DNA from 2 places in the Alteromonas sp. HB246098 genome. Region 2 is predicted to be linked to the other one. Evidence: predicted binding sites of a transcription regulator. Region 2 holds the regulator's gene; the other holds the start of a gene.
The links. Region 2 encodes FNR, which switches genes on or off when oxygen is low (the NO sensors DNR and NnrR bind a similar motif). Its sites were predicted from a motif close to TTGATCTAGATCAA; they were not measured.
Positions count from the first base shown of each region.

Region 1 (4,561 bases), on a different contig from region 2:
TGAAGGTAAGTACATAAACATCACCTGCAGCGAGGTTTTCTACACTGTAGGTGCCCGCAGATAAGGAGCCGCTACCTAACGTTGTGCTATTCCCATTAAGCGTTGCAGATACAAGGCTCTGCGAAGCCACGCCAGCAACAAGTGGAACACTGGCGGTTGTGTCAAATGATGTAGCACCACCTTCGTTAGTTACTGTTAAGGTGTACTGAACCGTATCACCGGCATCTACATTTCCTGCAGAAGTAGTAAGTGAAACGGTCAATTCTGGTGCACGAACTATTATCTCAGCAGATTTAAGATCGGCGCTAACAGCGTCTGGTGTATTGGTTGATGTTCCTTGGAACAAGTTAGCTAACCTTAGACCGTCGGCGTAAGGCTCGTCGGTAACCTCAACAGTAAAATCAACTTCTAGCACTTCAGGCGTAGATGTTGAAATATCCCCCCAATCTAGCGTTACGCTGTTCTCCGTGGTCGATAGCGTGATGGTAGGTGTAAGCGACGTTATTGTGTTTTCAGGGCCATAAGCGAAATTAGCGTTAGTCGAAAAATCTGAACTAGTACTAATTGTTGACGAGGAAACTAGGAACACAGGAAGCGGTAAAAAGTCTTTGAAAACAATGTCGTTTGTATCGCCCGATGGGATATTCATGTGAAGGCGATAAGTCACGCTTTCACCCGGTGCGTACTCAAGAACTTCTGTAGTCGTGTTATTGTCAGAATTTACGAGGAATTTAGTGGTGGTTATTCCTTCTATAGATACTGAGTCACTTGAGCCTTCTGAGCAGCTCACTGCGCCATTCACTAGGTTATATTGAGCACTTTGAGAAAACGACAGTGAATCGTTAGCTACGACAGGGGCATTACTATCAACTCCTGTGTAACCACCAACGTAATTTTGCTGAATATCTACGGTGTAAGAAACCGTCAAAACGCTTCCCCCCGGAAGCGTGCCTGTTGCGTTAGTAACGTTGTAAGTGATGGCCTCATTTTGACTGGAATCAGTGCTTGAAGCAGGCCTAGTTATGTTAAACGTACTTCCACCATAGCTAACCGTGATATCTGATGAAAAATCTACGCCATCGGCAATGGTATCGTTAAGTATTAAAGAATCTACCGATATATAGTCAGAAATTTGAATAGAGTTAGTAACAGTGAGGGTGTTGCCAGGGCTTGATTGGGCGGCGTTAACGCGTTGCTGAATCGCAACATGCTTTGCCGAAACCGTATCATTGCTAGAAACTTGAGTAAGCCCATTACCATTAAAACTGGCATTAAAATCTAACGGGTGAACAATACTTGACGTACTACACTGCTGCGCATTCAGGACGTTAGTAAAATGCATGGGGTAGCTAACGCGCACATCATTTTCGCTACTTGTTCCCGTAGCAGAAGCACATGAAACATCTAAAGTACCACCAGTACTGGTCGTAGAAGGTTCGCTATCTATAGCGCACCCAGTTCCACCAGTTATCGTAGCCTGCGCGCTGTACTGAACACCATTGTCTAAAACATCTGTGAACTGTAAGTTGTCTATCGTAGGACCATTTGCAACATCTACTGTATGGGTAACGGTTGCTGAAAAGCTTGGACCCGCAGCAAGTTCGTTTTCCGCAGCAGAGCTTTGCGTAGTTACTTGGTAGAGGGCAGCCTCAACCGACGCACTTTGCGTTGTTCCTACTATTGGGCCGTTATCACCTGTTGCTGTGTCACCAAATTCATAAACAGGCGTTACCTCTATAGCAAACGCTTCCGCTGGCGTTGCATTGCTGTCGATAGTGAAACAAACATTTGTAGTTAGATCAGGGCCATTGGTTACAACCGAGCCCACCGGTATGTCTACCGTTGAAAAACTGTACCCCTGCGTTCCGCTAACGGTTTGAGCGATGATAGGATCTTCAAGTTCATTGTTGTTCGCAATGGGGTCGAATGTGCCGACATTAACGGTATCACTATTGCTTCCTATGAATGTCGCACCATTGAAGGTTAAGTCGGCATCATGAATAACACGCAAATAAGGACCATAGCCAGTGGTACCTGAGTTAGTTAGTGGTATGTCGTAACAGAATGACTCTCCAATAAAAGCACTTTGCGGCGCTGTGTTGGTGATAACAGGGGTTGCTGCTTGTGCAGTTTGTAATGCACCTAGAAGTAATGAAGTACCGATAATGGCTTTGGACAATGTGCGGATCATGTCTTTCCTTTAGCGCGTATATTTATTAGAGAGATAGCTCTCTTCCATAATCTTTAATTGAGAAAACTTTTTTAAAAAGCTCTCGACAAGACTTTGAACGTTAGTTCAAGGATTTCGATTTCGCCAACAAATCAAATATTAAAAATAAATAAACAATAGCTAATATTTGTTGTTTATTAATAAGTTAGCGTTATGAAGCGCGGACGATACAACGATAGATCTAGTAAGAAAACTAGACATAAGGATAAGGAAAGGCTCTAGGGGTAACTCCCTATTTAAATTCTCAATCGCCCGCCCGATGTTGCCTTTGAGCGCTTTTTTGATAAAAATTTTGGTGTAATTAAGTATTTCTATAAACATTAAATTTTTGTTTTATGCGGCTCATAACATGAATAACACTTGTATTTATTGACCTTTGACAATAAACTTTCAGTAATTTCTGAAACTTCTGGAAAATAAGAATGAAAATGACGCCTTTAATAACATCTGCGGTTATGCACTTTGGCGAAATGGGAAGTCGCTGGGGCTTCAATCGAACAGTTGGGCAAATTCTTGCTCTTATTGTGTTAAACGAAGAGCCCATTTCGGCACAAGAAGTTGCCGATGCGCTCAATATATCCAGAGGCAACACTAGCATGGGCTTAAAAGAGCTACAGTCATGGCGCCTTGTTAAACAACACCATGTTCCCGGCGAGAGAAAAGAGTTCTTCATTCCCGCGGGTGATATCTGGACACTGGCGAACAGAGTATTTGAAGAGCGCCGAAAGCGTGAAATAGACCCAACCATGAGCCTGCTTCGGGATTTACTTCTCGATGCACCTGCAAATGAAAAGGAGGCGAATGCTCAACATAAACTGAACGAAATTCATGATTTACTCGAATCAATTACGGCATGGTCTGAAGAGCTTCAGAATCTTGGGCCTGAAAAGTTAAACACGTTGATGAAGTTAGGTTCTGGCGTGGGCCGTATGCTTGAGCTTAAGGACAAGCTACTTCTGGGGAAAAACAGCGTTAACTAAGGGGGCTCTCTGTGGATGCATTCTTGCTGTCTCGTTTACAATTTGCGTTAAATATTAGTTTCCATATTTTGTTTCCAACCATCACCATGGCGATGGGCTGGTTTCTATTTTATTTTAAGCTGCGCTCTAACATTTCAGGTCACCCTGTGTGGATGCGCATGTATCGCTTTTGGGTACGTGTTTTCGCTCTAAGCTTCGCATTAGGTGTAGTAAGCGGCGTTACTATGTCATTTCAGTTTGGCACCAACTGGCCAGGGTTTATGGAAAAAGTTGGCAACGTAGCAGGCCCCCTTCTAGGCTATGAAGTACTTACCGCATTTTTCTTAGAAGCCACGTTCTTGGGGATCATGCTATTTGGTATACGCCGAGTTCCTAACTGGCTGCACACGGCATCTACTCTTATTGTCGCTCTTGGCACCACAACGTCTGCATTTTGGATACTAGCGCTTAATAGCTGGATGCAAACGCCACAAGGTTTTGAAGTAATCGATGGTGTGGTTTATGCCACCAACTGGAAAGAAATCATCTTCAACCCATCTTTCCCTTATCGCTTTGCTCATATGATGTTGGCGTCTGGGTTAACGGCTAGTTTCCTTATTGCCGGACTTTCAGCATACCGAATGTTGAAAGGTGACGATAAACTTGCCCCAAAATTAGCACTTAAAACAGCCACCTACACGGCGGCCGTGCTAATTCCTTTGCAAATTTTTGCGGGCGACATGCACGGTTTAAATACCCTTGAACATCAACCTCAAAAAGTGGCGGCGATGGAAGGGTTATGGGAAACCACTGAAGGTGCACCTTTATTGCTTTTTGCTATTCCAGATGAAGAAAGCAAAGAGAACCACTTTGAAATTCCCATTCCCTATGGTGCAAGTTTAATTCTTACCCATGAACTCAAAGGAGAGATAAAAGGACTTAATGAGTTTGAGGGAGAGCACCCACCTGTAGCCCCTGTTTTCTTCGGTTTTAGGGTTATGGTGGGCATGGGCATGTTGATGCTCGCTGTTTCATGGCTGGGTAGTCTTTACCTTATTCGCAAGAAAGAATTCCCTGCGTGGCTGAAACGCACGTTTGCGGGCATGGCATTTAGCGGCTGGATAGCAACGCTCGCTGGCTGGTACGTTACAGAAATAGGTCGACAGCCTTATTTAGTGAGTGGTGTCTTAAGAACCGCTGATGCGGTTACTCAACTACCACCTGCTAATATAGCGCTGTCATTCACGCTTTACCTTGTTATTTACACGGTGCTTTTAATCGCATACATGGGAACGCTTATGTTGATGTGCCGAAAAGCAGTGGAAATCGAGGAAATAACGACGGAAGAGCGCGAAGTAGCGAAGGCTAAGAT
Region 1 covers NZ_JBTZUG010000009.1:92,159-96,719, forward strand. Annotated here, with positions in the region: gene ACYTPF_RS17030 (tandem-95 repeat protein) at 1-2,191, opposite strand, end outside; gene ACYTPF_RS17035 (GbsR/MarR family transcriptional regulator) at 2,653-3,210, shown strand; gene ACYTPF_RS17040 (cytochrome ubiquinol oxidase subunit I) at 3,222-4,561, shown strand, end outside.
Region 1: ACYTPF_RS17035 (GbsR/MarR family transcriptional regulator) is a predicted target of FNR. The motif match lies at 2,600-2,613, and genes of this name have one in related genera.

Region 2 (4,561 bases):
TACGCTTGCCATATTTGGTACCTATATTGCCGGTATTCGCTCTACCATGCTAGAACAAGGCGAAGTGTATTTCGAATCCATTTGTATGTTCATTTTTCTGCTGTTGCTTAGCCGATTCTTAGAACATCGCAGTCGACACAGAGCGGCGCAGATTTCTGCCAATATGATGCAGTATGTTCCTGTGTCAGCGACTAAATTAATGCCAGATGGCAGCGTTACTGAATGCTTAGCAAAGCAACTAAAAGTGAACGATGTAGTGCTAGTTAAGCCCGGTGAGACAATTCCCATTGATGGGCTGGTAACAGAAGGTAACGCTGCGGTTGATGAGTCTATGCTAACGGGTGAATTTAACCCTGTGCGCAAGACAAACAACAGCGTTGTATATGGTGGTACCGTATGTCAGGATGGCAGCCTTACCATTACTGTTACGCAAACACTTAAAAATGCGCTGGTAAATCAAATTGTGAGGCTTCAAGCAAGTGCGATGGCCAGCAAACCCAAGGCCGCGCAAATAGCCGATAATTTTTCTCGATATTTTGTAACTGCGGTACTGCTGATTTCAGCGTTAACCTACACCTTTTGGGCCTATAACGGCAGTGTTGATGCATTTTGGATCACCATTTCGGTGCTAGTAGCAACCTGCCCTTGCGCCTTAGGGTTAGCCACACCATCAGCGCTCACTTGCGCTATGGCGAAATTAAACAGACAAGGCATTTTGCTAAAGCGAGCCGATGCTCTTGAGCAAATAACTGGCATTGACACTATCGCGCTCGACAAAACCGGTACGCTTACACAAGGTAAGTTCACTATATCAAACGCCTGGTATGCTGACGGCGTAGACAGCGACAGCGCGTTTTCCATTGCACGCGCACTTGAATCTCGCTCTGAGCACCCTATTGCTAAAGCCTTTAGCGGGGATAAAGCCTTTAGCGATAATATGGCCTTTAGCGATAATAAGGCCTTTAGCGATAATAAGGCCTTTAGCGATGATAAAACGTCAAACGGCAACACCATACACAAAGTGTCCAATTTTACAGTCACGCCAGGTGGTGGAATTAGCGGTGAAATTAATGACACACTATTTTGCATGGGCTCAGCAGCATTCAGTGTTCACGAATCTCAGCAATCATTTATCGAGGGTTACCCCTCGGCTAATGTGTTTCTTACCGTCAAAGGCCGTATGATGGCGGCTTTTGAAGTTCGTGACTCACTGCGTGACGATACCCAAGAAACCCTCGATATATTGGCAAAAAGTCATACCCTAGCTGTATTAAGCGGCGATACACAGAAAAACGTCGACTCCCTAACGAAACCTTTACCAATTTCCACCGCTAAAGGGGGTCTTACCCCAGAACAGAAATACGAAGCGGTTCAAGCTATGCAGCAATCGGGCACCAAGGTAATGATGATGGGCGATGGTATTAATGACGCGCCAGTGCTTGCTAGTGCCGATGTAGCGATAGCAGTAGGTAATGCGACAGATGTTGCGAAGACTGCTGCCGACGTGATATTGCTAGGCGACCAGCTACTTTCTGTACCAGAGTTAATTAAAACCTCACACCAAGTGAAACAAAAAATAAGACAAAATATTGGTTGGTCGTTAGGTTACAATGTGCTGATCTTACCCTTCGCCGTAACAGGCCTGCTTTCACCGTGGATGGCGGTTGTTGGAATGTCATTAAGCAGTATCATAGTAGTGACAAACTCTACGCGACTTCTGGGCAAATAGTATGAGCATAATTTACGTTTTAATACCAATCGCGATCATCATAGTAGCTGTGGCAATTGTGATATTTTTCTGGGCGGTTAAAACCAATCAGTTTGAAGATTTAGACCGTCAGGGTTACAGTATTTTGTTTGATGATGACCTTCCGCCTGAGGAAAAAAAGCTCGCTGAGCAACGCAAGCAATTTCAGGATAGTAAAGTAGATAAAAGCCAAGAGTCGCATGGAGGGGATTAATTATTTCTCAGCCTTTCTTATCGGCTTAGCTGGCGGTGTTCACTGCGTGGGCATGTGCGGGGGTATAGTGGCAGCGCTAAGAATGGTGTCACCAAAAGGTGCTTCAGCATTACCCTATACCCTAGCCTACAATATAGGACGTATAGCAAGCTACACCATCGCTGGCGCGCTAACTGGGGCGCTTGGAAAAATAGCCGCCGACTACGTGCCCCTTGCCAACTATGCCCTATCTTTGCTTAGCGGCCTTATGCTGTTGTTGCTAGCCTGTTATTTAGGTAAATGGTGGACGGGTTTAACGGTATTGGAAAACGCTGGAAAAGGATTGTTTTCTAAACTGCAGCCATTATCTAAGCGTTTTTTACCGTTCAAAACCCCTTTTAGCGCTATCCCTTATGGGTTTATCTGGGGCTGGTTACCTTGTGGATTAGTGTATTCAACACTTACTTGGTCTTTGGCTGCGGGCAATGCAGTACAAGGCGCCGCCGTGATGTTTTTCTTCGGTTTAGGTACTTTGCCAACGCTACTCGCAGCAAGTGCAGGCAGTCAGTATATTGTTAGTAGTTTTCAAAACAGTCATATTAGACAAATCATCGCAGTAATAATGGCCATATATGCAGCCTATCTTATTCATGGCGCAATCGTTTAAAAATAGGTGTATTATTGTCGTGGGGTCTTTATAAGAGCATGCATTATGAGCAAAGGAAGCCAATTTTCTATTCACTGTCAAAACTGTAGCTTTAGTCACCTGTGTTTACCCGTTGCACTAAACAAAACAGAAATTGAATCTCTTGACGATATAATCGAGCGCAAAAAGCCGCTTCATAAAGGCGATACGCTCATTCAAACTGGCGATAAATTTCGTTCCCTTTTTGCGGTAAGAACGGGTTCTTTTAAGTCATTTGTAACCAACCAAGAAGGTGAAGAGCAAATCACCGGCTTCCACTTCCCGGGTGATATTATTGGTTTTGATGCCCTGCGTGAAAGTAAGCATCAAAGTTACACTTCTGCGCTAGAAACCGCCATGGTGTGTGAACTGCCTTATGACACACTTGATGAAATGTCGGTTCAATTTCCCAAACTACGCCATCAGATCATGAGCTTTATGAGCGCTGAGATAAAACAAGATCACGACATGATCATGCTTTTAAACAAGCGTACTGCTGAAGAGCGTTTGCTGTATTTTATATCACACCTTTCCCAGCGTTTTGAAGAGCGTGGCTTTTCGCACAGAGAGTTTCACCTAACTATGACCCGAAACGAAATCGGCAACTATTTAGGCTTAACGATAGAAACCATTAGCCGTCTATTAAGTCGTTTTCAGAAGGAAAACATTATCAAGGTAGACGGAAAATTGATCTCTATTTTGGATTTTGATCGGTTAAATACCAAGCTAGAGGCGTTAAATGGCCCTAGTGTAGTTTGTAACGGTTAATTTATTCTTCTTTTATCTTAAGCGCGCTACATGCGCGCTTTTTAGTTTTAATCTTTAAAGTTTCACTGTATTCCCTCACTGAGTTACACAATATCCATCCATTGAGCGTGGAAGCTCCCGTAAAATTCAGTGTAGCCTTTTTTGTTTATCAACGAATTATTTACGCCTTGATCCAAAACAACTCACGTTTTTTTAAATGTCGTTTATAGTTAATGTAAATGGTTTTTATAAACTGTTTTGAAAAAATATCGATGTCGACAGCCATACAAAGCTTTGTAGTTGAGGAGACGTTATGATTGAGTGTAAACGAATTCTTGCCGTGGTGGACGCGGAACGCGACAACCAGCCTGCCCTAAGCCGTGCCTATGAACTTGCGTCAAAAACCGGCGCTACGGTTACCGCTATGATGGTGGTATATGATTTGTCTTACGATATGACAACCATGCTTAGCCCCGACGAACGTGAATCAATGCGCGATGCCGTTACAAAAGAACACGCCAAATGGCTATCTGCCCAGCTAAAAGAACAAGGCTTTTCAGAGACCGATATTGTGGTTGAGTGGAACAACCGTGCTTATGAGTCGATTATTTATTACGCCCTTAATAACCAAATCGACTTAGTAGTAAAAGCTACTAAAAAACATGACGACCTTGCCTCAGTGATCTTTACACCTACGGACTGGCACTTAATGCGCAAATGCCCTCGCCCTGTTCTACTCGTGAAAGAACATGATTGGCCAGAAGGCGGTGAAATCATTGCTGCAGTGAACGTAGGGAGCGAAGATGATGAACACGCTGCACTAAACGACAAGCTTACATTAATCGCGAATGACTATGCCTCTTTGCTGAAAGGTAACGTTAATTTAGTCAACAGCTACCCTTCAACACCACTCAACATTGCCATCGAAGTACCGGAGTTTGACCCTGACACGTATCACGATGCGGTAAAAAACCATCATATGAAGGAAATGCGTAGTCACGCACTCAAATACGGTATTCCAGATAATAAATGTGTGGTGAAAGAAGGCTTACCTGAAAAAGTTATCCCACAAGTAGCAAAAACACTCGATGCAGAGTTAGTTGTAATAGGCACAGTGGGACGGGTGGGTATTTCAGCAGCGCTTATTGGCAATACTGCCGAACACGTTATCGATGAACTGAATTGTGAC
Region 2 covers NZ_JBTZUG010000008.1:88,735-93,295, forward strand. Annotated here, with positions in the region: gene ACYTPF_RS16040 (heavy metal translocating P-type ATPase) at 1-1,729, shown strand, start outside; gene ccoS (cbb3-type cytochrome oxidase assembly protein CcoS) at 1,731-1,961, shown strand; gene ACYTPF_RS16050 (sulfite exporter TauE/SafE family protein) at 1,948-2,607, shown strand; gene fnr (fumarate/nitrate reduction transcriptional regulator Fnr) at 2,653-3,393, shown strand; gene uspE (universal stress protein UspE) at 3,686-4,561, shown strand, end outside.